2 regions of the Sporosarcina sp. Y352 genome follow, and region 2 is predicted to be linked to the other one. Evidence: riboswitches for the same ligand, from Rfam matches in the RefSeq annotation. Region 2 holds a riboswitch; the other holds the start of a gene.

Region 1 (16,423 bases), on a different contig from region 2:
AATTATGATAGGGACGCCGTAGCCTACTGTCATCCATACATAATCCGACGGGCTTACCGCTTCGTCATCGTCGGCCATGAAGTAGCGACGCAAGGCCATCATAAGCGCCCCCTCCCGAGTTCGTCGAAATTGTGAATTACGCTAGTGCCTGCTGCTTTTAGTCGTTCAATTGCGCTGATTTCTACTGTGATTGTCATAATATACCCGCTCCATTCAGTATAGTTTATTATATAATAAGTCTTACTCTTAACGTCATACATAATATGTAGAACGGAGTGAAACGATGCAAGCAAACGTAAAAATAACACTCGGACAAAAGCTCGAAGATGTGGGCATAACGCGCAACGCCGTAGCTGTCGAGCGCAAGATTCGCCCGGCAACGCTAAACGAGCTCTGCAACGGTGGTAGCAAGTCGATTAGCTTCGACACACTAGAACAGATTGTAAACGCCTTGAATACGCTCGATAAGGACGACAACGGTAAGCCGTACGGAATACACGACGTAATGATAATTGAATACGGAGAATAACCGAAAAGGGCTGGCGCTTGAGTGCGCGGCTCTTTTTATGTTGTGCGATATCCGCATGGCTAAAGGAAAAAAACCAACGCCAATTTGCGCAAGACCTTCCGATTCCTTCTATATATATCCGTTTAATATCGTAACCTCCGAATACCTTTTCCTTCGCTGGCACTTTATAATACGCGTCGTAGAAATGTACGAGCGCCGCCTCGCCGTTTGTCGTAAGCTTAACTGCGCCGCAAATCGATTCAGCAAAACGTTCCTTTTCGTGTTCAGCCGAAACGTACCACGCATCAGATACGATCACCTACTTCGTTCCCCAATCTCCTTTGCCGAGCGGACTCGGCTTGACATCGGATATAACGCTATATGACAACGCTACGAGTGCCTTCAAATTTACGAGAACGGTTTCAGCCGCCTTTGCTTCGTCAGCTTTCTTAGCATCCGCAGCTACTTTCGCCTTTGAGTCTGCCGCGATTTCTTCAACCGACTTAACCGCTACTACGGACGCTTTCTTCTCCGACTTCGCGGCTTCCTTCGGCTTCTCGACCGTCTTCGCCTGCGCCTAAGCTCCCCCCTTTTGTTTCCCCCAACTTCACAAAGAATGTAAATCCATTTTCTGTGCGGGTCTGCATCGTAAACTTTTCACCTTCAATATGGTGTTGTGTTTTTTGAACCTCAACCGGTCAGACATGTACCGTTGACACTTCCCGTTTATAATTCTTTTGATAATTCCATGAATGACTCAAGATGATCGTCCCTGTCCTTTTTGTTTTACAAGAATATCTTATTAGATAGATTCTTCTTTGAGTAAGACTCTTTTAAAAATTAAAATGGAGGTGATGATATTGTCAATAGTTTTTAATAAAACTTATATTTACACAGTGAGTAAGGGCGATACATTATTTTCAATAGCTCGGAGATTTGGAAGTTCTGTTGAAGCAATAGGACGAGCGAATCATTTATTTCAGCCGGTAACTGATCCTGGTCTTATTTATCCTGGAGATGTACTTGTCGTCCCAGTCCTTTCTAAAACCGGAAAAGTAACTTATATTGTTAAATCCGGAGATACAGTTAATAAGATTGCTTCTAGGTTTGATGCATTTAGTGATTTAGTTTCTGGTATTAATGATTTAGTAAACCCCAACATTATTTTCCCTAATCAACCATTGACAGTACCTGTATTTATATACGAAATACAATCAGGTGATACACTTTCATCGATTTCGAATAGATTTGGAATTTCCCTTTCAAGCATAACAATGGCTAACCAAAACCGACCAGGTTACCAAGGTGATCTGATTTGGCCAGAATATGAGCTAATTCTCCCTTTACCAACCTCTCAAAACATTGTCGTATGGACTCCACTTCCGGGAACAATAGTAGTTAATGGACAAAGAATAGAGGGTCAGGCAAGAGCGTTTGAAGCAAATGTTTTATATCAATTAAGAGACGCTAACGGAACTATTGTTTCTAACGAACGTTCTACAATGGCTAATAAAGGAGCTCCTGAGTACGGAAATTTTACAAGCACTTTACCATTCAACAGAACCCCTACATCAAATACTGGTGAACTTTGGGTTTACACAAGAAGCGCTAAAGATGGTAGTATCCAAGACTTAGTAAAGACAAAAGTCTATTTTTAAGAAAGTTTACCTTGTATTTATGCATAATTGTGATGGGCGATAGGTTGACTCATTCTAATGGGCGAAAGGGATTCGCATTGATTGTTGTATTGTTTATCCTTTTGATCATCATTGGTGCTGCATTGTTAAACTAAAATAAAAGGAAAGAAGCTGGATTGTAATTCAGCTTCTCTCCTTTGTATATAAACACTGTGCATTATGTTATTGATAAAGAAAGATTTGTAAATATGTACAATAAAACTATATTGATTGCTTCTTCAACTAACGCATTAGTAATAAATGAACAGTAAAATACATGAGCTTGGGAATACATCTCCCAGCTCATTTTTACTTTCCTATGAAATAACATGAATAACCTTGGCCGCTTAGAATGCGAAATTTCTCCGACTTAACTTATTTAGTATTTCAGTAACTGCTGTTTCCCTTGATTAAACCCAATCAGAAACGAAGCCGCTGTTATAGTTCCTGTGACAAACATAAATGCAATAGCTTCAAATATGGCAATCGTTGTCATATACATCTCTCCTCCTCTATTTACTTGAATATAAAAACACCGACAGCTATTCCCGTCGGTGCATGTTGTTTCTACATTTTAATAGCTACTGAACTTTCGATAACATTCAATAGCAAACGGACAATGCCTACAATGACTAGAAGGCGTTGAAAGGCATAAACTCTCCGCTTCTTCTGGCTCTAAAATCTTTTAGAATTGATTTCATATGCTTTCGCCGCTAAATTATTGGCTTGTTCCAGTTGTAGATTACTGTTGCTGGTTTGCTGTGCCTTGATTGCTCATGTTAGATAACTGAGGAATTATATTTTGTAATTGTCCGCCGCGACCGGTCATCAGGCTATAGGCAGCAGCTCCAATTCCAATGGCCGCTACAATTGGTAATACCTGAATGTTATTCTTCATTTTGACCCCACCTTTCTGTTGACTGTTTTTTGATCATTTATAGCTTGTGTATTACTATTTGAAATAGTCAAGTTATTTTTTCCCATTGATCATTAAATGGTACCTGCAAAGGCAGAAGTCATAAAAAAAGCCGACTGTATCCCAGAGGATTGAATCGACTTTTAATATATCTCACACAATTTAGCGTAAATATCCCATATGATTGTGGGTGATGCAAAAGTAATGTCGTTAAATTGTCGGGTTGTCCACCAATCGCACCCGATTGCTGAAGATCTTTTTAAATATGTAATTAAAATTAATCTTAAAAAATGAATAGCTATTTCTTTTACAACATAACTATAATTATCATTTTTTCAGGAGGAATTTATATTGAATTCTCAATATCCTTTCTTAAAGCCATTTTTAACTACACATAGTTTACAACCTGAAAATCAGGAAACACCTGTTAAGTTTGTTGAGACTGATGTACTAAATAATCATTTATTTTATAGACGAAACCACTTTTCTTATCCAACGCTTTCTTATTCTAGCTATTGGATTCCAATAAACGGTTCTGTTACAACCCAAAAAATACTTTCCATGCAAGATATCCTTCGATTACCATCGAAAACTGTTAAAGCAGTCCTTGAATGTGCAGGTAATAAACGTAGTTTATTTGAACCTAAAGTATTCGGTGAGCAATGGGGAAAAGGGGCAATTAGCCAAGGTTATTGGAAAGGAGTTCCGTTAAGACTCCTCCTTGAACTATCTGGAATTATAGAAGGGGCAAAAGAAGTGATAGTGGAAGGATATGATTATGGAAAAAGAACTGACTTAAATAATGTTTATACATATGTCAGGAGTTTACCAATAGAAATAGCTTTACATCCCGACACTATCATTGCTTACACATATAATAATATGCCTATCTCTTTTAAGCATGGTTTCCCCTTAAGGTTAATTGTTCCTCAGTGGTATGCCATGGCTTCTGTAAAATGGATTAAACAAATTAAGGTAATTGATAATAATTTTGAAGGCCCCTTTCAATCTATTGATTACGTCTATTATCCAAACAAGGACGATAACTATCATTCTTTTCCTGTAACAACAATGAACGTTAATTCCACCATACAGAAGCCGTTAGATATGGATGTTGTTCATACGGGTAAACATTTAATCAAAGGCATTGCGCGGACAGGAAAAGGCTATATAAAAAATGTGGAAGTTAGCACTGATAACGGAAAATCATGGTCAAGTGCACTAATAGAAAACCAAAATAATATTGGGTATGATTGGACTACTTGGTCATATGGGTGGACTGTATTGGAGAAAGGTGAATATAAGATTATGACAAAAGCGACAGATTCTTATGATAGGACTCAACCATCCCTCCCTTTCTGGAACAGAAAAGGTTACGGATATAATGCAATTGATAAAATTATTGTTAAGGTTGAATAGAAAACTGAGTAAAGATTTGAATGTTAATGAACTCTTGCTTACACGTCTGGTTCATTAGTGGGCGATGCTGATAATACACCCATATCTTAAACCTCCATATAATTTTATTGTTGTTCTTTTTTATGCAAAATAGTATTTATTATATATAGTTTTTTCTTCTTCAATAATATGGTCCGATTGTTGAATAGCATAATCGACGTTTAAGTTTTAAATGAAATTATTAGGATTTAAACAACTTTATTATCCCTTATACAGATTTTAAGTTACTTAACACCCCGGACCATGCCATTTCATGCTTGATCCCACTCTTGTCCCTTTTTCCAACCAGTGTGCCTTACCTGTCAGTCGTGTCATCAATTTCCTTGAAACTTTCCCCTCTACCTTTTACTCTCTAAATCACTTATTTTCTGTTAAAGTAGTAAAACAAGTAAAAATATTGCGACAACTATTGGAGTAAGATAAGTAAATAGAGTATAGAAACGGAGGTCAAGAGATTTGGGGGAATTTCTCAATTTTATATATTACGATTTTAAATACAAGCTATATGTTCCCAGTCAATATAATTCAGATAAAGAGTCTCCGTTGTTGGTGATGCTTCATGGATGTGAACAAAATCCGGATGATTTTGCTGCAGGCACAAACATGAACACACTTGCTGAAAAGGAAAAATTCCTTGTCCTCTATCCTGATATGAACCATCTGTTAAATCCTACAGATCTGGCCGGGTATAACCCCTTTGGCTGCTGGAACTGGTTTTTAGATGAAAATCAACACCGCGGTAAGGGACATCCCAAGCTAATTTACGAGATTTTAAATGAGGTCAAAAGTAAATACAAGATTGACTCAAATAAAGTATACGCTGTGGGCTTCTCAGCAGGCGGGGCACTAGCCTGTATTCTTGGTGTTACGTATCCAGATGTCTTTAACGGTATCGGAATTTGTTCGGGACTAGCCTATGATGCTGCCAATGTATATTTTCTAACCGACCCGATGGCTAAGGAAGCTAAGAATAGTATGGAGAAAGGCGTGTTTGACCCATATGCATGCGGAAACAGTGCATTTCAAGAGATGGGAGAGTATAAGAAAAAAATAGGGGTGATTGTTTTCCATGGAATCTGTGATACAACGGTCCACCCCATTAACGGCCAGCAGGTTATCACCCAATGGGCTCAAACCAATTTTCTCGTTGAAGAAGGTATAGGCCTTGCTGATGTTACCCCTGCCCTGGTCAAATCAGATATTATAAATGGATATAGCTATACCAAGCATGTATATATTGATGGGGACGGTGGGCCATTATCGGAACTTTGGATGATTGATAAAATGGGGCATGCCTGGTCTGGTGGAAGCCCGAATGGTTCTTACACCGATCCCTCGGGTCCAAATGCAACAGAAATTATATGGAGTTTTTTCAGTAATCATCAACAACAGCCGGATGAAAAACTGATTGAGACTTCGGCCAAAAATTCAATCTCGGCACCAGTTGTGCTACCATTCAATCCACAGGACGAATCACCAAAGAAGAACTTTTTTAGCATCCTACTTTCAAAACTTATAAAAAGAAAATATAAAACAAAAAATTAAAGAACCGTACCAATCAATCAAGGTTGACGAATTTTTTATTTGAGCCATATGGGAGTTCATTTGGATCAAACTTTTTTATTCAATGTCATATTCTATTCCCCGGCACGAGGCACAAATAGAAGGAGTTGTAGCATACTGGCGGTATCCTTCCTTCGTGATTGTTCGATACATTAGGTCCTGTCCTTCAAGACAGAGATAGCAGTCGAAATGCTCGTCATAAACATACTCATATTTTCTGAAGAATCCCTCCTTTGTCATTGGTCGTTTGTATGGAAGTGCTGGAAGAACTTGATTCTCTAAAAGGTAGTTCGCAATGATTGATGTCTTGTAGGCTGCACATCAGTGGCAACGACTACAGGACGTCCCACCCTAGTCGATGATTTTCTGGACTAGCTGCTCAAACACCTGACTGTCGTGAACATTTCATCTTCATTCGATATCGCAATCCAAAGTAAAGGGTGTTTCCTAAATGACTAATCTTTGGATAGATAAAATAATTCTGTTTTAACTCGGCGTCCTTCTTATCACCGGTATTCAGAGTATCGAATCACAAGCTAATTCTATATTCCTCCTATACTTTTACTTCGCTAACAAACTCAGCAGATTCATCCAATAAATAAAACAGCTTTTACGGTCTTCATTATCATCCCGTAAATCCACATCTACAGCCACCCTAACCTTGAGAGTTTTGGCAGTTACCTTTAGTGGTTGTAAATGTCTAATTGATTCCTTAATAATGATTAGATGCTCATTGAAATGTTTACCGCTCCACTTTAAATATATGAGCAAATCATTTACATCTCCACGCAATACATATACATAGATTGGCCAGCCTTGAAATTGGATCACCCCACTGAATGGTTCTAGTGTTGGCAAAATTTTAGATTCCGGAAAATGTTGAAACAATTGAAAAAACAGAAGTCGTTTTAAAACATCCTCCGCTTTGTATCCAACCCAATAATTACTTTCGTAACAGTCATTCAACCCAGCAACGACTGCCCCGCTTATTCCGAGTGTGTAAATTGGTATGACCTGCTTGTTTCGATGAATTTCATGACGAACGATTTTCTTCTCTGAAACCATACGTTTTAATCGTTTCTTATCCAAAGAAAATAACCGGGAGAGTTGTGTTCCCCCGATTAATCCCACTGCCGCTAGTGCCTCTAATGCTTTTCGTTCTTTCGGTGATTCTCCGTTTACATAGTTTGAGCGCTTTATATTCGATGGGATACGTGTCCAGTGTAGCGACCAATCGTGTGATAAAGAATACGGACTAAGTGTCATTGTTATTTCCTCCTCTGATAAAAATTAAAAAGAACCGCTATGTATGCAAAAAACATACATAGCAGTTCTATCTTCCCTTAACACCTTTACACAATTAATTCTCTATTGAAAAAGACAATAACAATTGTACATAGAGATATGACTGTAAAAAAACCAAGTGCAATAATCTGCCTATTTCTATTTTCATTCAAGTTACTTCTTTCTTTAAAAACAATAATTAGTGCTGCTATTACTGAGATAATGAAGAACAATAAATTACTAAGCAGTCCTGTAAATAACATAGTTAAAATAATGACACTATAGAATATAGCTAGAATCCAATAGATAAAATCAATCCCCCTAGCAGTAACTTAAGAAGCCAGCAACTTATCAAATATAGCTCCTATATTAAGATACGTCCAAGACTAATGAGAAGTTTCATTTATTGGTAATAAACTGCTTTGCATTAGGTCACACGGAGAAATTGAAACTGATTTAATCGATGGTCAAAATATTAAATTCCAATCAAACCATCTAACGATGATATTCTTAATTATAAGTTTCAAGTTACTCTTAATCGAAGAGCTTGCACTGTGGCATCATTGTATGAAGTGATGTTCCCACGTTCTTACCCGATCAGTGCAATGCACAGTTGAAAAATAATTATTACCTATCGCTAGACTTGGGGCTGTTCACCCACCTCCATTACAGAGGTTTCACACTCGTTAGTGAAAAAAAAGAGTATTCATTTAAATTAGTAAGCTCCTATAAAATAACTAGTAGCAAAAGTCCTATCAATTAATAATTGCTATCTGATTTCTACCACCTTCTTTTGCTTTATATAAAGCATTGTCTGCCTTTTCAATAAACTCCTCCGCGGTATCCCCATTGTAAAAAGATACTCCAATGCTGATTGTAAAATGAATACGTTCATTTTTATAAATGAACTCTGATTTCTCAACAGCCTCACGTATACGTTCTGATATTATTAGCCCTTCAGCAACTTCGGTGTTTGGTAGAATAACTGCAAATTCTTCTCCGCCAAAACGAACGAAGACATCAAAGTTTCTTACGTTATTGCTAATAATACTTGAAGTATGCCTAAGAGCTTCATCCCCACATTGATGACCATAATTATCATTAACTTCTTTGAAATGGTCTATGTCTAACATCATAAAAACTAAAGAACTGTTCGTCCTTTTATAAATAGGAATAGATTTTTCCATAAAAAGCTCTAAATATCTTCGATTATAAATACCAGTTAATGAATCTGTAATGGTAAGCTCTTCTACTTTTAGAAATAATTTATAAGACTTGTTTACGAAGTATCCAATAGCTAGAGTAATAGACCAATTAATGAGCGAACCTAAAATAAGTGCATTGATTTCGCTATTATCAGGGTTAATTTTCTGACCAAACTCTGTTATGTACTTCAAAAAGCTATAAAAGACTCCGGACCCTATAATTACTTTCCATTTAGGATACATATTCATAATCATAATAATCGGAATCAGAGAGAGTGACCATATAAATGGATAATGGCTTCTCGCATACTCACTTATAGTCGTATCAATAAGAACTAGGGCAACCGTAAATAAAAAAATAATAATTAATGAGTATTTAAAACGTTTTTCTTTCAATTACCTTCCTTACCCCTTTCGGTAACCCAGCCGTCATAGCTTAATGCTTTAGACCTGTGGTTTTGCGTCATTACCTTTCGATAACTTTGCCTTTTTCAATAGAGTTGCTAAGTATATAAGTATACAACAGTTAGATACTTCCAATGTTAACTAAATTACCTGATTTTCATCTGTGTCCAGTGTCTCTTAATGAACTAAAGCTGCTAGTTAGCTGAAGATGTTGTTATTACTTTATTGTAATTTAAATTCCTATATTTGTAACCCAGCATCTTTATAGTTATTTCATTCTTCACTCAATTATGACATCAGTTATGAAACGTGTTCTGATGGATAACAACAAAGTAACTTTATTTGGTCTCTAAAGCAATAAAGTTGAAGAAGCCTTATACAACTACACTCAATAGGGTAAGAAATTTATCTTTCACGGCGTATAATAGTTAAACTGTTCATTAAGCATTTTGGCTTTCTATCCTCATTAACTGTTCTATTAATTTCTGTTAATTCACAAATTCCTAGGCTAATTCATACATTAGTCAAAGAACGGAGTTGATTTTCATGGTGATATGGATTGACGTGTCTACTTCACAACATCAATTAAAACTTTTTGATAGAAACAGGCTTATAAAAGCTTACCCAATTGGAGTTGGAAAAATATTGTCACCGACACCTTCTGGGACATACACGATCATCAATAAACAACGTAATCCCGGAGGTCCATTTGGAGTGCTTTGGATGGGATTATCAAAGCCTCATTACGGTATACACGGCACAAGTAGCCCAGCTTCAATCGGTAAGAATGTCTCACGTGGATGTATTAGAATGTTTAATAATGATGTTCTAGAATTATCATCTAGAGTTCCAATAGGTACAAGGGTTGTCATTCATAAATGACTCTGTTATCCTCGTATCCTTTACTGCATAGTTTGTGTATACTGCCAAATACCCCCACGTTTATCAATCGCCAGGTTCGACAATACTGCTGCTACACCATTAAGGTGACTGTGTCTAAGGCCGCGGAATTGCAATCAGCGGTCTTATTGCTCACAAAACTTCATTACATACTCAACCTCCCGTTCGACATCCTCAACAATAGAAGAGATGTTTCAAGCACGACAAAACCCAGCTCGATTAATTCCGCTGGGCTTTGTTTTGCTACAAGGGCTTCGACTTCAGGGTAGATATACAGCTTATTTCTACAGATTTTAGCTTTGAAGAACATGATTTGATTTCTCCCTTCCGTAAAAAGACAATAAAAATAACACGTTCCATTCATTGGCAGAATGAATGGAACGTGTTTTGTGTCAAATAGATTATTTAAAATCTTACTTGTTCGAGTAATCGAAAGCCAATTAGTTGAACAAAGAATTCGGTTACTGAACTGGTTTGTATATGTAATACACCTCTGGTTGACATAACGCCACTTTTCATTTCCGAACTTTTATTGCGATAATGACTGAAATCACAAGCATAACTAGATAGAACAAGAAAGGTATGTGACCATAGAAATAAGTAATAGCTGCTCCAGATAGAATTCCTAAAAGTAAAAAAAGATAGAGAATTTTAATAAATATTTCACCTCCAAATTAATTTAGATGAATCATTCACCTCTATTAACAGTTATCACCAACCATAATACGCATTTATTTGTAATCAAAAAGCTTCCTGAAAAAAGATTCATTTTGCTGATACCGTGCATGAACATGTAAAATAAGTAGCCTACTCCTAAGGGACTCGTTAACATCCCCTGTACATTGGCCCCGCGGTTTAATTCATATTCTACTTTTACCTCACGACTGTCTTTCATCACCCATTGATACTTTTCTAAATCAATCATAATATCGTTACTGGATAGTAGGAACGGAAGATGCCGGATATTTACATGTAATTGGTCTACCTCCCCAGTGTAATCAGACACCTGAGAAGATTGTCCATATCAAATTTTACTAATGGTTATTTATGAGTGTTTAGAGTCGCTAATTAATGACTTTTCCGCTCATAAACCCTTTAGGTAAGGCATCCAAAAATTAAATAAAAACACACCCCCAGCATGGTTATTTAAGATAACCACTTTGGAGGTGTGTCTTTTGCCCAATATATGTCGCCAATTGAGTAATGAGCTGTAAATTCATCTTCGGCGATATGATAATGAAAGTTATAGAAGTAGCCGTCTTGAGGCCTTTTCTCAGTTCGTACATGAAAACGAATAAGATCTTTCCTATCATCCAAATCATATACATTAAATATTTTCTCCGAATAATCTCCGGCAGGCTTTTCACTGATAGCTAAACGCCGTTTATGAAGATTATCGGATTTTTCAAGTGTCATCTGAATGGCTTCTTCAATTTTCGGGAAAATGATATTATCAAAATCATCGGCAATTACTGGCCCAACTTTTGTACCGAATTTCATATAGGATAATCTTTTTGCAGAAGTGATAAATAGTTCTTCTAAGGAATCGGAGCTCCCCATCAGATTTTCTTCATCTAAAGAATCGGCTAATCCAATCGAATAATCTGTACTCTGTAAGGGTCTATCCGAAATTTTTGAAAGACCTTTGTCTTGCAAGTTAGTCCAAATTTCATGATTTGGTGGAATTGCACCAAATGTCAAAAGTGCTACGGCAACAATGAGCGTTTTCTGGAACCACTTTTTCATAGTATCTCACCCGCAATTTAGTATATTTTAATATTCTATTTTGACGAAAAGCTATTGAAAAGGTTTCTTCTTTCTCACTTTCATTGTACAATAATAACGTAGATAAATGTTCGTTTTCTTGAAGGAGGTACTCATTAATGGATGTACAATTGTTTATCGGCCTAGGGATGCTCGCATTGATCCTATACCTAAGCTCATTGAATTTCACACATTAATAGCTATAAACGCCGTCGTCCGCTTCTTTTGGATGACGGCGTTTTTAATTTCTTCACTTTTGGAGAAAAGCAAAATGGAATTTCGTATTCGGTCTTACTACTTGTTCCATATGAAATCTTTCGAATACGGGTGAATCAAAACGATCTTTTACAACAACACGCCGTTTACATACACGTTGTGCCTGTTCTATCCATTCATCTGTAAGCGATCTATGTACACCAGCTTGACGCAGTGGTGTGAAATTGGATGATTCTACAATAGGTGTATGAAACATCGGATCTATATAGACAATATCCCAGGAAGAATCGGATAGCTTGCTTAAATAATCAATCGCCTCCGACTGAATAACTTCTATTCTTAGCATGGCCAAAGTAAGTTGTTCAGAATGGGAAGGAAATGAACGAAGTCCCCGGCCGGTTATAAACGCAATAGAAGGATCAGCTTCAATCCCTAACACTTTGCCGTTTTCTCCCGTTATGAAAGATGCGGTAATGCTGTCTGATCCAAGACCAAGCGTACAATCAAGAAATGAATCTCCTTTGCGCAATTGAGCTGTCTCAATTAATGGATCCTTTTCCCCGTTCGCAAGCCGTTTCAATCTGAACGCGGCCGAATTGGGATGAAAGAAAAATGGGTCCTCCATTCCAATCCGATATAACTCATAGCGATTCTTGCCTGCTACAAGCACATCCGCGCCACTAGTTTTCTGCATCCCGTGAATAGACTGTTTATTTCGTTCGACAATCGGATAACCGAGAGCTCTAGAAGCTTCTAATGCAAGTTGTATCGATTTATCATTTGGTCTGCCGGCAGTCGTAATGACTGTACTCATTATTTACAAACTTGGTCGAGTACTTCTGATAGATGGTCTTTAATTTGTTCCATTTCGAAATTTTCGATTTGTTCTCTTGGTATAAAATAAGCTAATGCTCCATCTTTCCAAAGGGCAATCGAAGGTGAACTCGGCGGTACTTCTGGGAAATAATCTCGCATCATTTCAGTCGCCTCTTTATCCTGTCCAGCAAATACAGTCAACAAGTGATCTGGTTTATGTTCGGCTCCTTTTAACGCTTCTCTGACAGCTGGGCGTGCCAAACCCGCGGCACATCCACAGACCGAGTTGATCACTACCAGTGCAGTCCCCTCAAGTGTTTTCATAGTACTTTCGACATCCTCAGACGTCGTTAATTCCGTAAATCCAGTCCCTACAAGCTCTTCACGCATCGGTTTAACGATACCTTTCATGTACTCATCGTAAGCATTCATGTTTTCGCCCCTTTTCATATGTGTTCAAAATCGCTTTGTAAATCAAGTTCCACGAGTTCTATTCTACCTTGTCTTTCATAATTTTTCACGGTTCTTCACTTTATATGTTAGATTCTATGATTTCTTTTAGTTATTACGAACGCATGAACCTCCCACGACTGAAGTCTCGGGTTTCAGGGTTAGTGCTATCGCACATTGACCAATTGAGGCTGGGAACACACAGCCGCTATACCGTTAGCGAATGCTTTCGGCACTACTTTTCTTAGGATGTTTGCTGCACCATTCACATCTGCATTTATTAATGATTTACTTTTTGTACGGTAAATACCGCGTTTTATACGTTTTCCACTGAAAATGTGATTTGTATTATTCCCCGATTTGTAGGTCGGAATAATGTCTTCATCTACAAAACTTGCCTGAGATGTGTAGCTTTCTTCAGTTACAATTACTGATATACCCTCGGCATTCGCTTTGTAAGTGATTAAATCTATTAGCAATGAGTGTGGCACTTGGACAAAGTTTTGATTGTTTCTTTTCCCTAATTCTATTTTTTGTTTCCAACCCGCATTCTTGCCAATAACAATTGCATCAATGTTTCTTTCCACGGCTATTTTCACGATATTGAAACTAACTTTATGGAAAAAGTCTTTGATTTGTCTGTGTCTTACGGAATCTAATTTCACTAATTTTTTAGACTGGAAGTTTCCTTCTTTTGGTTTTTTCCCGTTACGAAGAGCCGCGTAGAAGTAAGCGCGCATTTTGTTGTACCATTGATTGATAGATTTAACTTTACCGCCTTTAAAAAGGACTGGAACGTGCTCTGTATTAAAAACTAGCGCTGCAATGTTATCAAGACCTAAATCGATACTCATGCATCGTTCCATTTTGGCGGATAATTGTTTTTTCGTCTCGATTAAAAAGACTAATTCAACAGTAAAACAATTGTGCCTGGGTATGATTCTCACTTGTTGAAACTTACCATTGAAATTTGCTAACTTACCGATATTTATTTTTCTTTTGGTTTTTGGAAAGCTCAGGAATTTACCGTCTTTAATTTTGCAAATTTGATTAGAAAGAGTTGATTCTTTCCTGCCTCCTTTAGGTAGGTAACCAGGAATAGAAGGTCTTCCTGTATATTTTCCTGGATTCTTTTTGAAGTCTTTCAAACTTGCGAAAAAACTAGTCCAATTTTGCACGACATTTCTAAGAACTTGTTGATTTATCTGACCTGGCAACGAATAATAGTCTTTTTGTTTAATTGTTTTAAAAAGACAATCAAGAAAATTGTAACCTAAGAAGGGCTTTTCTTTTGAAGGTAACTCAAATAGAATTTCCTTTATTTCTTTTTGTTCGTCTCTTGGTTTCATTTGTTCTTTTTCTAATTTTTTGCTATATGCTCTTTGTTGATTGACATTCATTTTATCAATATTGTCACGAAGTGTGTTCATTACTTCTATTTGTAAAGGTTGTAACACACCTTCATTGTTTAAAGAAGTGTATACCTGCCTGATAAAGAAATTTGTCGTGTTATATAGGTTATTACTATTTAGACAAAGTTCATCGAAATAAGAATATATTCTATGTCCTTTTTTAATGTTGATTTGATAAGTTCGGTAATCTTTTTTCAGTTCCATATTTTCTCACCACCCTTCGTAAGAATATTCTACCAAATAGAATGTCAGTTCGTAAAGTGATATCACTTTATAACGAAAAAAAGAAAGCCAATTCATCCCACGACTGAAGTCACGGGTGTTCTCGGCTTAATCATAAAATAGCCACCTTCTCAATCGAGCTTGTGCTGTTACTTCCTTCCTGGCCATCGATACATACTGACATCCATTCGAAAAGAGCAGTCGCCTTTTAACAATTTTGCACCAAGTATTTTTTGCTACTATCTACTTTAAATATACTAATCAGGATCCATGCAGTACCTCATAATCATAAAGTTCCGCCTTCGCCCATATACTAGGTCGAATCTGAAGAGAGGTGGGATAAGTATGAATGGACAACAATCGGAAGTTAAAATGGTAAGTGTATTTGACCCTTACTTTTATCAATCCTTACTAAATTTCAGGTCAAAAAATATCGTTATTCAAACAACGAAAAATCCGATACAAGGTTTATTAATAACAGTCATGCCTGATCATGTTGTAATTAACGTGAGCGACACGCCATTTTACGTTAGACTGCAAGAAATTGTCTGGGTTACACTTACATGAATTTCAAAGATTCATAATGAGGGGAGTGAATCAATTGATCAAACGTGTAAATCAATTACCGATTGATCTACCTATCCCAGAATACGGGGATGCTAACGCAGCTTCTGCGGTTCAGGAACTGTTGGGCGGAAAGTTTGGAGAAATGTCAACGCTTAATAACTATATGTACCAATCATTTAATTTCAGGCAGAAAGGAAAGCTCAGGCCTTTCTATGATTTAGTTGCGAGTATTACAGCAGAGGAATTCGGTCATGTTGAACTCGTTTCTAACACGATAAATATAGTGAACAAAGGTACATCATTTACAGCAGACCCAAACTTAACACCTTTACAAAACGCTAAAGATAAGCGGAATACGTATGCCTTCATAGCAAATGCACAAACTTCAATGCCTGGAGACTCAATGGGCAATCCATGGCGCGGAGATTATGTGTTTTCCAGTGGGAATTTAGTACTTGACCTATTGCATAACTTCTTTCTTGAATGCGGGGCAAGAACGCATAAAATGCGTGTATATGAAATGACAGACCATCCAACAGCAAGAGAAATGATTGGTTATTTGCTCGTTCGAGGAGGTACACATATACTCGCCTATGCAAAAGCGTTAGAAATGGCCACTGGCACTGACTTGACAAAGATGCTACCAATACCTAATTTAGATAATCGCGTCTTTGATACTGCAAGAAAATATGAAAATCTAGGATACGGTAATGTATTATTTACTTGGAATGATACTGGAGAATACAAGGACATACGTCAGATTTGGAAAGGGACCAATCCAAGTAGTGGTGAAAAGCTATTTGTAAAAGAAGGCATGCCAAAAGGCTATGAAATTCCTGATTTTGAGGGTATCCCTGAAGAGTTTGCACCCGGTATCGGCAGAGATGAGTATGAGCAAATTGCTCGGCGGTTGTTGTCGGGTATGTAGTCAAGAATGGGTCATTTCAAAATTGAAACTTGCCCACAAAATAAACGCGAAAATATCGACGTTTAACACTTAGCCCAGATACATCTTAATTCTAACACCACCATTAAATGCTGCTCCCTTTCCATAAAACTGT
Region 2 (16,423 bases):
TGAATACAGCCTACTCCATCGAATTTGATGGGAAATCGCCAGACAGCATCCTGTATGTGGATGGGAAATCTACTGAAAAGTCAATTCAGGAGGTCGGAACAATTGAGCCGGTTTTTGGAAAAGGGGCTACGTTCCATGCTGTTCGAAAAATCGAAGGTGATAAAACGGAAGCGTCCGAAAAAATCAGTGGAAAGCCAGGTGATTCGATTTCTTTCGCTTTTCCTTCGCTCATAAAAGCGGAACAAGAAGCCCATGAAAAAGAGCAAGTAAAAATGGCGCAGGCAGAAAAAGCGGAAGAAAACAAAGAGTTGATCGGCCAAGCTTCCGAGAGTTATATCAATTTCCGAAATGCCTATGAAGACGCACTCAATAACCGAAGTTTCGGTTATATCGAATCCTATTTACAACCATCTGGGAAAGCGTATGGTGAGTTGAAAGAATTTATTACGGAAGCGGATAGTACGTATTATTGGTATGAATTTATGACGAATGAAGTAACAGCTGGCATAGTGGAAGGCGATCTTATAAAGTTGCAAGTCCGTGAAACGTTCTTATTTGAAAACCACCTTAGTCAAACGACCACCTATGATCGACTTAAAGAATATGATCTGGTTAAGACTTCTTCCGGTCACTTTGAAATTGTGGAAATTCATATCAAAGACACGAATCGAGATAAATACTAAACGAGGGGGAAGTTTTGTTGAGTACAATACAAACAAAAATCGGCGGCGGATTGAATAAACTACAAGATACGCTGCAACAAGGTAAACAAAAGATGCAGACAGTGCAAGAAGCGAGCCAGCTCCGTCAGGCAATCGATCAGTTGCGACAAAAACGATTGGAGAGCATCGTGGAAATTGGCAACAGCATTCATAAAAAAGTGCGGTTCGGTCTTGTGCACGATGAAGATTTCACGGAAATTTCCTCGCAAATTGAACAGGTTGATAAAGAGATTTATGAGCTATCCAAAAATCTTGAACAACTCCAGGTTGAAGCAAGTCAATCAAATCTGTGCTCGAATTGTAAAAACCCTGCTCAACCAAGCGATAAGTTTTGCGGCTCCTGTGGAAATGCAGTCAATATTGAAATAAAGGTAGAAGAAGAGACAAAAGTCTGCTTGCGATGCAATGAGGACATTCCGGAAACGGCAGCATTTTGTCCATGCTGCGGGACTGTCATCCAAGGATAGGGGGAAACGGATTGTTTTGTAATGAATGTGGGACAAATCATCCCAATTACAATAATTATTGTACAGCAGACGGAGCCGTACTGGATACAAAATTAAACGGCAAAGCAAATCGGTCGAAAATAGAGTTTTGTGCGGGTTGCGGCGGAAAAGTTGCTTCATCTGCACAGTATTGCCTTCATTGCGGGGGGGGGTTATCAGGTATTAGTTTGAACTCTACGCAAAGTGTCATCCAAGCGATTCAAAATCCGACGCGGACGCTTGATTTACCGACGTTCAATTCGAGCCGTTTTTTATCGAAAAGTAAAGTGAAGAATGCTTTGATTGCAGCGGTTCTAGCGATTGTTCTCGTTCTTGTAAGTGCCGGGGCTGTCATGAACTTCGCTGAACAACAGTTTATAGACTTCATTGAAGAGACAGAAGGCGAAGTGGTATCAGCAAAAGAGTTGCGGAGTTTAAGTTTTCTTGAAGAGCAAATTAGGGCAGAATCAGGTACGTCAGTATCGATACCTACAATTTACGGCATCACAACGTTTGTAACGCTACTTCATAATATAAATACGAAGTTTGATTTGGAAGCCAATTCGTTTGGCGAATCAATGCTAGTATTTTTCCAACAGAAAAATCTGTTGCTCGCCGGTTTGATTGTCCCAATTGTGATTCTGCTCATTGTAGGGGCAGTTTTAGGGTATTTGTCAAGAAAATCGAAATCGTCATTGGTTGAACCGCTTATTATTTTCTCAGGAATTTACACGATTTTTATAGTGATTAACGCTATAAACTCAAGAGTGAAATTCCGTATGGGTTCAAATGGGATCTACGACGATAGTCTGTCAATCCAAGCTGTATTGAAATTCTCATTCTTTGATGCTTTACTAACCGGACTTTTATTGTCACTGATCGTTACGGGATTATCGGCCTATTTGACGTATTACGGAAAGAGTATTTTCGTGTTTTTACATGCGAAAAAGCAGTATGTACAGTATACGGTGTATTCAATGCTCCTAATCGCAGTCATTTTCGTTGTCGTTTCTATAGTTGGAATTTCCGCAATGGATATAAGTGAATATATAGGCGTTGAAACTGCCTCAATTATTGCAGTGGTATTACCATTAGTGTTAACACATGCGTCCATTTGGATCATGCACTTGGCTCATTTCAATCCGCTGGCATTTAAGTTGGAATTGTTGGATGGAACCCATTCCATTGCGATTAATCTATTTAGTAGCGCCAAGGGCATTCAAAAGTCGATTGCGGACGATTATGAACTTGAAGAAATGTTAAATACATTGGTTTTGACGGATGGAACGCTTCCGATACTTATTAAACTGAGTTTCCTTTTGCCGGCTGTATTGCTCATCTATGCGGGGTTCCGTTTATTCAAAACGAACCAGCCGCAAATAAAGCAAATCCTTTTATTCGGTGGAATCTATGCGCTTGTCATGACGGTTATAAGTGTAGCAAGCAGAATCAAGCTTGAAGTTTTTGCCGAGCAAGAAAGTACGATCATTACCATCTATTCCTCAATCTTGCCTTCTTTCCTAATTACATTTGCAATGGCGTCGATCTGCTTCGCAATTGGTGGTTTATTGAAGAATAGATTTGCAAGTAGATAAATAAATAACTATTTTAGATTAAAGAATAAGAGAAGGCCTCGTTTGTCTCTATATGTTTATTACTATAGAGATAGAACTAATTGCCTTCTCTTTTGTTTACCGCTGGAAGTGGAAATTTCATAAAAAAGATTTGCCTCGAATTGTGATGTTGAAAAATAATCCATATTTTAGTGAGTTTATTTGAAATTGTCGCTGTTACAGCGGAAAGTGAGCGAATGCGAATGAGTCAATTTTGTCAGGAATGTGGGGGACAAATGAAAAGTGAAGACGTTGTCTGTAGAAATTGCGGGACAAGGCTTCACAAAGAAACGGTTGTACCTAAACAACCTGTATCAAAAAAACGAAAAGGGACCTATGGAATCATCGCAGCAATGACCGTCCTACTAATTGGTTTCATTGTTTGGGCAAATACCCATTATTCACAAGAAGCCACGTCCAAAAGGTTTGAAAAAGCCATATCCAATGAGGATACCAAGGGTCTTCAGTCTCTCGTTGTCCATGAAGATGGCAGTACAATCAGCATGCAAGAAGCGATTGCAATGATGAAACTCGTCAAAGAGGAAGGGAAAAAAACCGTACAATCACTTACTTCTGTTCGGCAACAAGGCAAATATCTAGGTCTATTCAATCAATACATAGTGGAAGCAGTCGATCAATATGCTTTCTATGATGGACCGATAGATAGCCTTGCGTTTGTGTTCAATGGGGTTGAAATGAGAGAAGAAAAAAAGAAAAAGGATTCAGTCACATTCGGCCCACTAACACCGGGTGTTTACGAAGTGAAAACAACCCTTAATGGGAAGTTTGGGAAAGGAACGGCTAAGAGCGAACTGTCATTATTCAATGAAAAAGACACACCTTCCTTGATCAATGTAGATTTGCCGTTCGGCAATGCTGTATTTGAACTAGCTAACTATTCATCGACTCTCATGAAGGATGTCTACGTAGTAATTAATGATGAAATAATCCCTTTTGACGAATATGGCGTAACAACGGAGATTGGCCCGATTTTATTTGACGGCTTGCAAAAGGCGAAAGTCGTCGCGCAATACCCATGGGGAGAAGTGACTACAAACGAAACAGTGATTGAAAGTGAACATCAGGTGATGAGGGCCGATGTCCTTACACAAGCGGAATTGGAAAAAGTAATGGACACGTTAAAGCAATACGGGGAAGAGTATATCGAATCGAAAGCGAAAAGGAGTACAGCTGTCTATACAACGACAACGGCGTCATTAAATCAACTACTACAACAGAACATCCTTACCCCGCTAATTGACAGTAACAGGTATGTTACTGGAAAACTCGACGAATTGAATGTCGATGAAAACTCGGTGAATGTACTGGATGATTCAGACCAAGGTATTTCCATCCATGCAACGTTTAAGTTCATGGATGATGAGCATTCTCTTTCCGAAACACCTTTTCTGAGTGAGGTCGTTCATGTTACTGAAGTAGAACTCATTTATGACGAGGGCAAGCAAAAGTGGTTTGTGCAAAACGCAATTCGCACAGGGTCGAACGTAGATGTGACAACCACCCTTCCCGGTTCGGGAACGCTGCATCAGCCAAGCGCTGACGCGGTACTAGCGGAAAAGAAGAGTCTGTTAAAAGATGAGCTACAGTCATTTATGCTTCATTACGTCAGTATGAGTGTCGAGGCCATCAATGCCCGGGATTTTTCATATATAGAACAACTGATGACGAACGATGGACCTCGAAAAAAAGAAGCAAGGGATTATATTGACTATCTTGAGTCCAAGGGGATTACAGAACAATTGGTAAGTTCCAGTGTGGAAAAGGTGGAAGAAGCCGGAGTCGACACATGGAAGGTTACATCAACAGAGGAGTTTGTCATCCATTATCCGGAAGGCTCTAAAATTAAAAAGTTTACAACGGTCTCCCTAGTGAAAAAAGTTCATGACGAATGGCGCGTCCACGAACTCGTGTCGACGAAGGAGATTTGATAACAGGTACTAAATTCTGCTCTTCATTACAATTACATGCCCCTTGAGTCCTTTGAGACTTGAGGGGATTTTCTTTGTTGTTGGATACCTATAAAAGAATGAGTAGGAACATTCTTCCAAAATGAATGTGAAATCGAATGGTACGAAAGTGTAACATAGAAACTACCAAAAGTGGAATATCAACTTGCCAAAAGAGTAGCCTTTCGAGGTGAGAGGAACTTTAATGTTCTGTCTATACTAAGGATAGTTCCACTTTCACAACAAATATAGTGAAACCTATCGGAGGAGATAAGCATAAAGGAACACTTAAACCTGTAAGAAGGATTTATTAAAGAAGATTGCATTCTTCCTCTATTAACGCTACTTACAGGTTGAGGAACGAAGCATGCATAAAGTGATTCAGTCACAATCTTCTAGTAGTGGAATAGAAGCTATTCCATACGAAGTGTAAAACCTAGAATCTGTATTAGCTGCCTTGCTATGAGAATGGTACATGCGATCACTGCTGCTTTATCAGGTTAAAAAGAACTCATACCTAAGATTGAAGAAGAAAATAATTTCTTCCAAGTCGCAGGGAAGAACAAAGTACACGCATTCAACAAAAACAAAAAAATACAAACTAATTGGAGGAAATTAAAAATGAGTATTAAAAAGAAACTAGCAATGGGTATCGCAACTGGAGCATTGGCTGTAAGTATGATCGGTGGAGGAACGTATGCTTATTTCAATGATGTGGAAACAATGACGAGTAACTTTGCTGCAGGTACTCTAGATTTAACGCTGAACCCTGAGACAATTATCAATGTAGATAAAATTAAGCCTGGTGACTCGATACATCGCACTTTCAAACTGGAAAACAGTGGTAGCCTTGATATTTCAAAAGTCTTTTTGACTACTGATTTTACTGAATCGGTAGCAGGTTTTGGAGATCACATTGTGGTGGAATTCCTGAAAAACGAAGATAAAAGCAGTATCCTTGGAGCTAGCAATGTGATTGCATCCAAGACGCTAAGTGAATTAAAAGCGTTATCGCAAGATGCCGTTGATAATACATCACCTAAAGGATGGTTAGGATGGCAGGGTGGAGAAGTAGACGGGATCAAGGCTGGTACAGATGATAAAATGTACGTAAAGATTAGATTCAATGAAAATAATCAAGACCAAAATGCTTACCAAGGCGCTACCTTAGAACTGAAATGGAAATTTGATGCAAAGCAAACAGCTGGAGTTTCGACAAAATAATCGATATCCCGGGAGGAGAGCACTTCTCCTCCTTCATTTTATTTAATCAGATCGCCGGTGCTATACCTTATATATATTTCTCTATCTATAACTTTTTTATATGTTGAGAAATATATTTAAGATAGTTCCAGCGATATTACTATGAAAGGCGGGATCTGGTTGAGTATCAAGCGAATACGCACATTCAGGAAAAAAAATCAAAGTCTTTTATTAGTTTCAAAAATAGCACTCATATGTTATGTAACCATTTTTGGCATCAGTTATATGTCGTCTGATACTTCCGCATTTCTCAGTAGTCAGTCGGGAGTCTCACAGACGATCACAGCCGGTGAATGGGAAGTTTCGGTTGATCAATGCGGTAAGGAAATTGAAATGGATGCTGTAACGGGCGAAGAAATCATTATCAACCCTGTGCAAAAAGTTGAGAAGCCTAGAGGAGAAAACGATACTGATGCGCTATCGAGCGAAGAAATAATGGTCGACTGCAAGAACGAAGTTGAAGAGCCTGAGGTAGAAGCAATAGAAGATGATAAAGCAACTGATCAGGAAACTGAGGAGACAAACGAAACAGAGAATGTTGAGGGTAAGGCAGATTCGGATATCAACGCAGAGGGTAAGCAGGAAACGCCTGTAGTTGACGTTGAAGAACAGAAACCGGCTGATCAGGATTCTGTAGAAAGTAAGGTTCCAGAAGAAAGCGCTAAAAAAGTCGATGAAATAAATACTATTGTAGAACCGGCAAAAAACATATTGAAAGCAGAGGGTGATACAAATGAGAGAGAAGAAGTTAATGAAAAAGAAGAAAATAATGAAGACGGTAAGTAGCCTCATCTCCGGCATATTGATGGTTCTGTTAATTAGTGTAGCTTCCATAGTAGTCATCACGAAAATCTCTGGTGGCGAGCCAGAACTTTTCGGTTACCAAATAAAAACAGTTCTGTCGGGGTCCATGGAACCGGGAATTCAAACCGGCTCGCTAATCGCTGTACAGAAACCCGAAGATAAAACCAAATTTAAAGCGGGCGATGTCATCACATTCCAAGAAGAAGGAAATATCTTGATCACACACCGAATTACTGAGGTGGTTAAAAGTGGAGACTCAGTACTTTACCGGACAAAAGGTGACAACAATAATGCTGAGGACATGAATCCAGTACTGTCAGGCAATGTGGTAGCGGAGTATACCGGTTTTACATTGCCCTACGCAGGTTACTTCATTGACTTTTCTAAGTCCAAGAATGGTGCGCTTTTACTGTTAATACCTGGCTTCTTGCTGCTACTCTACTCGGCATTTACGATTTGGAGAGCACTTGGAGAAATTGAATTGACTCCGAAAAAAAAGGTGAAGATAGCGGGGGAAGATGGCGGGGAAAGTTCTACTTAAATCAATCGCCAAGATATGTAAGGAGGTATTACTACCATGAGCAAACTGTTTCGACTGATTCCGTGTCTTTTATTGATAGGTGGAATATATTTCTTGCCTGTAACGAGCGTATCCGCAGAGGGTGAAAACGACACGGACAAGAATGATATAGACATCATCCTTTCACCCAAAGAAAATTTATTTGATATCGGTAATATGAAACCTGGTGATTGGGCGCCTCGAACCCTTACAGTCAAAAACGGCAACAAAGATTTTGACTACCAAATGCAGGTACAAAACAACGGAGAAGAAAAGCTATTTAACGAGCTGCTGCTGGAAATAAAAGCCGAAGACAAGGAATTGTATAAAGGCAAATTGGCTGAATTTAAGTCACTCCCCGCAAGAGAACTTACCAGTGGCAGCGAGGAGAATCTGGATATTACTATTCGTTTTCCCGAGCACCTTGGAAATGATTTTCAGGGACTTCAGTCAGCATTTGCTTTCTCTTTTACGGCAGAAGGAAAAGATACCCCGGCAGTTCAAGCTATGGTACTAGGGCAAATTGATAGCGGCGGTTCATCATTAGCCGGGGTCAGCTTGCCTGCCACATCGACAAATATATTTAAAATGATATTATTTGGTACTGCACTTGTGGCAGGGGGGACTGTGTTGATGATCATCAGGCATTATAGAAGGATGAAGATGGCGTAATAAACACTTAGATGAATACAGAAAAACATTCGAAAAGCTTCCCGTGCATGATGTTTCATGCCTAGGCAGCTTTTTCATTTTTCGTGGAGACATTCTCTATTAACTTAGACATCCCGCTCGAACCAACCGCCCGAAGTCTCGCGAGCACCGCTCGAATCCTCCATGCGACCGCTCAAACTCTCTCGCGCATCACCCGAATCCACCTCACTAACTTTGAAGAAAAAGAAGCGTGGTAGTAAACACATAACAAGAATTAAAAGACTATATCACAATCAAACTTCACGGATAACAAATAACGAAAACAAAAAAATCCCCCTACGCCACGAATGACACAAAGGGACTTGTCCTATTCCGGTATAATCTAAATCGTTTTGGAACCAGACACCCAATTCTAAACCGGCACTTCATGCTTATATTGCACAAATCCTGTTTCGTTCGCATAGAGCGCGGCCTGTGTACGATCACAAAGGTCCAATTTTGATAAGACTTGGCTGACATGTTTTTTTACTGTGTTTTCCGAGATGTATAGACTCTGGGCTATTTGTCTATTCGAAAATCCAATTCCGATTTTTTGCAATACCTCTCTCTCTTTAGAGGTAAGGAGACTCACGAGGCTGTTATCCATTCGTGGTTTCTTCTGTGACTGCATCAGCAGATCTATGATATCCGGGTCGTAATACTTCCTTCCCCTATGAACCATTTGAATTGCATAAATGAGCTCATCTGGATGTGATTCAAGCGATATATAGGCGTCCACATCCGTTTCCTTTGCGCGTTCGAAAGACAACAATTCTATCGAATAAGTAAGGATGGCGAACTTGCAGGTGCAACCTACTTGTCTTGCTTCGGTAATCACTTCTAATCCACACTCTTTTCCTAATTGAAAATCAATAATAGTCAAATCTGGTTTTTCTCTCTGAATCAGAATAAGTGCTTCTTGCTTGTTGCTAGCTTCCCCAGTTACCTCCATTGTATCCTGCAGTGATAGAATCGAGATTAACCCTTTACGAATGATTGTTTGATCGTACACCAATACAATTTTCATCAAAAGTATAGCCTCCTCCCATAGATTAAAGAGCACATTTCATTAAAGACGTTCAACTGAAATGAGGCCGGTTGCACCACTGACTCCATACATCCAAGGTGCCCAGATAAGGATGTACTTCTTAGTCTCCCAATTAAGAACAGTTCCCATTAGTAGTAAACGCGTTTTATTGAATTCTATGTCGGTTATCCAGGGTCGGTGAGCACTTTCTTACTTGTTGTTTGGTCGAATCATAACACATAGGTACTATGGAGAACTAGTAAGAATATTCTATCAAATTGAGCGCTAAATTGAATGGTACAAAAGTATGACATAGAAATTATTAAAAAGTAGAATGCTAGTATGCAGAAAAAATCACCCATTTGGGGGGAGAAGAATCACAATATTCTGTTTATACTGAACGTAGTTCCACTTTCGCAGACACTAAAGTCTAAAGGAGGAGATGACCGGCTTAGGAGACACGTAAATCTGAAAAGGAAGATTTATTGAAAAAATTGCATTGTACTTCTTTAACCGCTTCTTGCAAGTTGAGGGGCGAAGATTGTAAAGAGCGATTCAGTCAAAAACGTCTATGTAGAAATGTAGTAAATGGAATTTGTCAATAGCTGTCGAACTATGAAAATGTTGCGTGCAATCAAGGTTGCTTTATCAAAAGTAAAAGAAAACTCATGCCTAACAACGAAGATAAGAGTAGACTCTTCCAAGACGCAGAAAAGAACATAGTACAAGCATTCAATATAGGTAAAAAAATACAAAAAAATGGAGGAAACTAAAATGACTATTAAAAAGAAGCTAGCAATGGGTATCGCAACTGGAGCATTGGCTGTAAGTATGATCGGTGGAGGAACATTTGCTTATTTCAATGATGTGGAAGTAAATAAGAGCAGTTTTGCAGCAGGTACATTGGATATTAATGTTGCAGGTAATGATAAAGACTTTGCAATTATTGATGTGGGCAATCTAAAACCAGGGGATCATATGCTACGTACATTTAAACTTAATAACACCGGCAGCCTAGACGTAGCCAAGGTATTGTTGACATCCGCTTATGCAGTCACTGATGCGAATGGTAATAATGCTGGCGCAGACTTTGGTGAACATATTCAGGTTAAGTTCCTTGTCAATAATGACAAAAGGTCTGAGGTTCTTTATGAAACTACTTTAAAGAACCTAAGTTCAACAGATGTTACTGATAGAAATCTGTTGGGATGGAGGCTTGGCGGAGAAAATGATGGACTAAGGGCGAATTCATCCGATACGCTTACAGTTATGTTCGAATTTATTGACAATGGTCAGGATCAAAATGTTTTCCAAGGAGATTCTCTAAAGCTTGACTGGACGTTTGACGCAAAGCAGACAGCTGGAACATTGAGATAACATATATCCCGGGAGGAGAGCACTTCTCCTCCTTCATTTTATTTCATCAGATTGCCGGTGCTATTCCTTATATATATTTCTCTATATATAACTTTTTTATATGTTGAGAAATATATTTAAGATAGTTCTAGCGATATTACTATGAAAGGCGGGATAGGTTTGGGAATCAAGCGAATGTCAACATTCAAGGAAAAGAATCTAAGTCTTTTATTAGTCTCAAAAATAGCACTCATATGTTATGTAACCATTTTTGGCACTAGTTATATGTCGTCTGACACGTCCGCATTTCTTAGTAGTCAGTCAGAAGTCTCCCAGACAATCACTGCTGGTGTATGGGAAGTTCCGGTAGTTCTTAATGAATGCGGCGAGGAAATTATGATTGACCCCGAGCAAAATGATGACAAGCCGAAGGAGGAAAATGGTAAAGATACGGTATCGATCGAGGAAATCAGGGTTGACTGCGAGAATAACGATGAGGAGCCTAAGGTAGAAGACGAATCAAGCGATGTCAACTGCAAGGGCGAAGATCATAATTCTTTGGGAGAAAACGAACAAGATGCTGTATCAAGCGAGATAACCAAGGTCGACTGCAAGAATAAAGAGGATGAACCTAAGAAAGAAATTGAAAAGGATACCATCACAGAAGATGAAGATATGAAAGTGGAGAAAGAAAACGAAAATAAAGCGGATTCAGATGCTGACACAGTGGTGGAGCAGGAAACTCCTGTAAATAACGTTGAACAGCAGAAAGGCGAGGAAGTACAGAAACCGGTTATTCAGGATTCTGCGGAAAGTAAGGCTCCAGAAGAAAGCGCTGAAACAGTAACTGAAATAAATGCTGTTGTAGAACCAGAAAAAATCATAGAGGAAGCAGAGGGTGATACAAATGAGAAAACAGAAGGAGAGTCAAATGAAAAAACGGAGAATAATGAAGGCGATAAATAGCCTCATCTCCGGCATATTGATGGTTCTGCTGATTAGTGTAGCTTCCGTTGTGGTCATCACGAAAATCTCTGGTGGCGAGCCGGAACTTTTCGGTTACCAATTAAAAACAGTTCTGTCGGGATCCATGGAGCCGGGAATCCAAACTGGCTCAATCATCGCTGTAAAGAAACCCGAAGATAAAACCAATTTTAAAGCAGGCGATGTCATCACATTCCAAGAAACAGAAGATATTTTGATCACACACCGGATTACAGAGGTGTCCAAAAGTGGAGACTCTGTACTTTACCGGACAAAAGGTGATAACAATAATGCTGAGGATATGAATCCAGTACAGTCTGGTAATGTGGTAGCGGAGTACACCGGTTTTACATTGCCTTACGCAGGGTACTTCATTGACTTTACCAAGTCGAAGAATGGTGCGTTTTTGCTGTTAATCCCTGGTTTCTTGCTGCTACTTTACTCGGCATTTACGATTTGGAGAGCACTAAGTCAGCTCGAATTGCCTCAAAAGAAACAAGTAGATGTAGTGAGAGAAGATGGCGGGGATAGTTCTTCGTGAATCTAAAGCCAAGATATGTAAGGAGGCATTGGTAACATGAGCAAACTGTTTCGACTGATTCCGTGTCTTTTATTGATAGGCGGAATTTGTATCTTTCCCATAACAAACGTTTTTGCAGAGGGTGAAAACGACACGGACCAGAATGAGATAGACATCATCCTTTCACCCAAAGAAAATTTATTTGATATCAGCAATATGAAGCCCGGTGATTGGGCGCCCCGGACCCTTACAGTCAAAAACGGCAACCAAGATTTTGACTACCAAATGCAGGTACAAAACAATGGAGAAGAAAAGCTATTTAACGAGCTATTGATGGAAATAAAAACAGATGGCGTGGAATTGTATAAAGGCAAATTGGCTGAATTTAAGTCACTGAAAGCAAGAAAACTTACAAGCGGCAGTGAGGAGAATTTGGATATCACTATTCGTTTTCCAGAGCACCTTGGAAATGATTTTCAAGGACTTCAGTCAGCATTTGCTTTCTCTTTTACAGCAGAAGGAAAAGATACCCCGGCAGTTCAAGCTATGGTACTAGGGCAAATTGATAGCGGCGGCTCAACATTAGCCGGGGGCAGCTTGCCTGCCACATCGACAAATCTATTTTACTTTATATTTCTGGGTACCGCACTTCTGGCAGGAATTGCGTTGATGGTCATCAGGCATTACAGACGGATGAAGATGGCTTAATCGAAATTACAGAAAAGCTGCCTGTGCATGGCTTATCATGCACAGGCAGCTTTTCTGTTTTTCTTGGAGACTGCAAATATATACTTTATTAGCTTTTGCAGCCCTCTCGAATCCATCGCTCGACCGCCCGAACCCATCGTTCAATCGCCCAACTCATGGCATACCACTTATGCTATACTTAATTAAAATCAGAATAATGGCTAGATTACTAGTCAAATAATCATAAAAATCATCCAGATAATCAAAAGTCTACTGAAGGTATAGAAATAGTAATCCGCAAAGATTAAATGAAGAAGGAAGTGTCAATCTAGTGTGGCTAAAGTGAAAAAAGAAGTGAAGTTACATAAGTTTTGGATTGTCCTATTACTAGGATCACTTACTGCCATCGGACCGCTATCGATGGATATGTATTTGCCGGCGCTTCCAATCGTTGCAACTGATTTACATACCTCAACATCGCTTGCACAATTAAGTTTGACCGCGTGTTTAATAGGACTTGCTGTCGGACAGCTGATTTTCGGTCCATTGAGTGATATTCGGGGGAGACGCAAACCGCTCATCTTTACGTTAATCGTATACGCGACTGCCTCTGTTTTATGTGCATTCAGTACAACGATTTGGGTTTTTATCGGGTCGCGATTTATCCAAGGGGTATCAGGTGCGGCGGGAATCGTTATCGCACGGGCTTCTGCACGGGATATGTATTCTGGTAAAGACTTGACGAAGTTTATCGCATTACTGGCACTTGTAAACGGTGCAGCACCGATTCTTGCGCCCATTTCAGGTGGATTCGTTTTAAATTTCGCATCATGGAACGCCGTGTTTATCATATTAGGTGTAATTGGTCTTCTTATGTTTTTGGCAGTTACGCTTTTTCTCCCTGAGACGTTGCCTAAAGAAAAAAGGGCTGAGGGAAGTATGTTGGCGGTCGTCAAGACATTCGGGAATTTGTTTAAAGACCGTGTGTTTCTGGGGATATCGGGCACACTAGCCTTGATCATGTCGAGTATGTTTGCATACATAGCGGGGTCTCCTTTTGTCCTGCAAAACCTTTACAATGTAACACCTCAACAGTTTTCCATGTTGTTTGCACTAAATGGTTTAGGCATTATCATCGCCGCACAAGTGACAGGTAGATTAGCAAGCACAGTTGACGAAGTGAAATTGCTGTTTACAGGGGTTTTATTGTCATTCACAGGAAGTATATTACTCTTTATCGTTGTTTCAAATGACCTTTCTTTACTCGCAATGACCATAGCCCTTTTCCTCGTCGTTTCAAGTGTCGGAATGGTATCAACGTCCGCATTTTCGCTCGGCATGCAAAGCCAAGAAAAAGCGGCAGGAAGTGCTTCAGCCTTTCTGGGACTGCTTCCATTTATCGGTGGGGCGATCGTTGCGCCACTCGTAGGAATTGCAGGGGACCAAACGGCGTGGCCAATGGGCATCATAATTATGACATGTAGCAGTGGTGCGCTTGTGCTGTTTTTGCTTTTCGTGAGAAAGGGGTAAGTATTCGACGAGGAGTAGTATTCATTTTTGGGAGAGAAAAGGTTATGCCTGCAATTGAATAATGAAAAAGTTGAAACCAGACAAAGTGGCGTTTGTCTGGTTATTTTGATGTATGGAATTTCAGGGATATAGTGACATTCACTAAATAAGGCGCACTAAAATGTAATAAAACTGAAAACTATTATTCAGGTTGAAAACTTGTTATAATAAAAACAGACCAGTCGGTATGACAGGAGGAATACATCAATTATGGATACAAAATCGATATTAATTGATACGGCGACGACCCTTTTTCAACAAAAAGGGTATAAAAGTGTCGGACTTAATGAGATTTTAACAGCCTGTAACGTTACAAAAGGAGCGCTCTATCATCATTTCCCAAATGGAAAAGAAGAATTATTGATTACTTGTTTACACGGTTTAAACGAAGTCATTACCACAGATATTGAGGCTATTTTCAGTAGGCATGAAGCAACGGAGGACGCGATACTGTCAATGATTGATAAGTTGGTTCACAACTTTGAAAGAGACGGCACCATTATCGCCTATACATTTAGTAGCATTGTCAGTGAAATGGCAACGATGAGTGAACCAGTCCGCACTGCTTGTAGTGCTCTATATGAAAATATTCAACAGCTTTACTATGAGAAACTTGTAACGGAAGGCTATTCGAATGAATCGGCTTCCGCTTGTGCATTGTTGCTGACAGTTTCGATTGAGGGTGCAATGATGCTTTGTTTAACGCAAAAATCCGCAATACCTTTGAAAACAATTGCGACATTATTGCCGAGTATTTTAAAAGTAAACAGATAAAGTAGACAGAGCTCTTTACTATTTGGGTTGTTAAACGGAGTGCATTTTTAGTGTAAATTGCATTTACGGCAGCTTCATTGATTTGCGTTAAGTTCATAACTGTTTTTGCTTTTGTATTTAGAGTAGGTCCAATACGAATTTTGAAAGGAAGAGAAATCAAACTATGCATCAAGAAAACAGACTACCCAAAAACGCTAAAGAGGGAGCGTTATTCGGCGCTATCATCGTAACACTATCCGTATTATTAATAGGATCAATCAACATAATCCTTGCAGCTGGAGGATTCAATAAAGAGGTTGCAATGAGCATGTTAATCACGTTACCTATTATTTGGGTGATCGTTATGATTATTGAACCTGTCGCAATCGGTCGTTTTGCAGAATATTTATCATCAAAATTCATTTCTCCAACAGATGGTTTTGCTGCTCGTATCATGTTCCGTACGATTTTTACAGTATTGGGTATGTCATTCACAATGACAATTATTGGAGATATCGTTGGAAATGGTTTTAGAGAGGATTTCGTTGCTCACTTCCTACAAACTTGGCCACGTAACTTCTTAATCGCTCTATTTTTAGAGAGCTTAGTTATCCAGCCAATTGCACGCTTTGTAATGGTTAAAATGCACGCAGCGCAAGATAGAAAAGCTGCAGTTCAAGCGAAAACACAAAACGTTTAAAAAAATGGCTCAGACTTTTATCAAAGTTCTGAGCCATTTTTTTGTTCAATTCGTGGGTGTGCGTACGACTAAAACATCGCATTTAGCTGAACGGACGATTGCTTCAGATACCGAACCAATTATGTAGCGCTCTATTGGCGTATGCCCCGTAGCGCCGCAAATAATTAAGTCGGCCTCAACTGTTTTAGCAATCTCTTTTGTTATTACCGTTTTAGGTGACCCATATTCAATAATGGACGTTGCATTTTTAACACCAGCAACTGCTGCACGTGCTTTGTAGCGATCTAAAATTTCCTGTGATTTATCTCTGACCTGCTCAGCAATATCTTTATCGAGCGCTCCGAAATATTTTGTATCTATAATGTTAACGATGTGTAATTGTGAACCTTTGTTTCGATAGGCGATATCAATGGATTTACGAAATGCATAGTCGGCCTCAACTGAACCGTCTATAGCTACTAAAATACTTTTGTATTGATTCATCTGCCAAATCCCCCTTTAACAAGTTATTTGAAAGGTGCTTACCTGTAGATTCGTTGTATTACCGTCAACATACCAAGCGGTTTGTTTTAAATATACCAAAAATTATTTCTATAAGCCAACGCTTTTTATCTAGCCTCTCGCGCCCCGCTCGAATCCACCCGCGAACCGCCCAACCCCCCCAACCCCCCCAAACCCGCAAAAATTTACATAAAACTAACACTCATTACACTAAACTAACAAT

Evidence for each region. A riboswitch is a leader RNA that binds a small molecule or an ion and turns the genes downstream of it on or off. The one in region 2 is predicted to bind cyclic di-GMP.
Region 1: another riboswitch for cyclic di-GMP. It lies ahead of AC1TO6_RS05580 (GGDEF domain-containing protein); the one in region 2 lies ahead of AC1TO6_RS14835 (LuxR C-terminal-related transcriptional regulator).

Annotation. Positions count from the first base shown of each region.
Region 1 is NZ_JBXCJE010000003.1:880-17,302, forward strand. It holds gene AC1TO6_RS05525 (hypothetical protein) at 1-102, opposite strand, end outside; gene AC1TO6_RS05530 (helix-turn-helix domain-containing protein) at 284-529, shown strand; gene AC1TO6_RS05535 (hypothetical protein) at 417-827, opposite strand; gene AC1TO6_RS05540 (hypothetical protein) at 1,012-1,155, opposite strand; gene AC1TO6_RS05545 (LysM peptidoglycan-binding domain-containing protein) at 1,363-2,166, shown strand; gene AC1TO6_RS05550 (YjcZ family sporulation protein) at 2,199-2,300, shown strand; gene AC1TO6_RS05555 (hypothetical protein) at 2,927-3,082, opposite strand; gene AC1TO6_RS05560 (sulfite oxidase) at 3,452-4,519, shown strand; gene AC1TO6_RS05565 (extracellular catalytic domain type 1 short-chain-length polyhydroxyalkanoate depolymerase) at 5,015-6,103, shown strand; partial or broken gene AC1TO6_RS05570 (IS5/IS1182 family transposase) at 6,206-6,526, opposite strand; gene AC1TO6_RS05575 (hypothetical protein) at 6,683-7,387, opposite strand; gene AC1TO6_RS05580 (GGDEF domain-containing protein) at 8,161-9,006, opposite strand; cyclic di-GMP riboswitch class I at 9,024-9,107, opposite strand; gene AC1TO6_RS05585 (L,D-transpeptidase) at 9,562-9,897, shown strand; gene AC1TO6_RS05590 (hypothetical protein) at 10,061-10,225, opposite strand; gene AC1TO6_RS05595 (YpjP family protein) at 11,062-11,661, opposite strand; gene AC1TO6_RS05600 (class I SAM-dependent methyltransferase) at 11,930-12,709, opposite strand; gene AC1TO6_RS05605 (BrxA/BrxB family bacilliredoxin) at 12,709-13,143, opposite strand; gene AC1TO6_RS05610 (RNA-guided endonuclease InsQ/TnpB family protein) at 13,329-14,777, opposite strand; gene AC1TO6_RS05615 (YuzF family protein) at 15,141-15,362, shown strand; gene AC1TO6_RS05620 (manganese catalase family protein) at 15,397-16,290, shown strand.
Region 2 is NZ_JBXCJE010000009.1:27,454-43,876, forward strand. It holds gene AC1TO6_RS14795 (TcaA NTF2-like domain-containing protein) at 1-683, shown strand, start outside; gene AC1TO6_RS14800 (zinc ribbon domain-containing protein) at 701-1,189, shown strand; gene AC1TO6_RS14805 (hypothetical protein) at 1,201-2,802, shown strand; gene AC1TO6_RS14810 (TcaA NTF2-like domain-containing protein) at 3,057-4,769, shown strand; gene AC1TO6_RS14815 (TasA family protein) at 5,409-6,011, shown strand; gene AC1TO6_RS14820 (hypothetical protein) at 6,171-6,836, shown strand; gene sipW (signal peptidase I SipW) at 6,802-7,395, shown strand; gene AC1TO6_RS14830 (hypothetical protein) at 7,432-8,085, shown strand; gene AC1TO6_RS14835 (LuxR C-terminal-related transcriptional regulator) at 8,477-9,130, opposite strand; cyclic di-GMP riboswitch class II at 9,187-9,268, opposite strand; gene AC1TO6_RS14840 (TasA family protein) at 9,905-10,507, shown strand; gene AC1TO6_RS14845 (hypothetical protein) at 10,667-11,452, shown strand; gene sipW (signal peptidase I SipW) at 11,418-12,011, shown strand; gene AC1TO6_RS14855 (hypothetical protein) at 12,048-12,698, shown strand; gene AC1TO6_RS14860 (multidrug effflux MFS transporter) at 13,011-14,207, shown strand; gene AC1TO6_RS14865 (TetR/AcrR family transcriptional regulator) at 14,457-15,020, shown strand; gene AC1TO6_RS14870 (DUF2798 domain-containing protein) at 15,184-15,699, shown strand; gene AC1TO6_RS14875 (universal stress protein) at 15,745-16,182, opposite strand.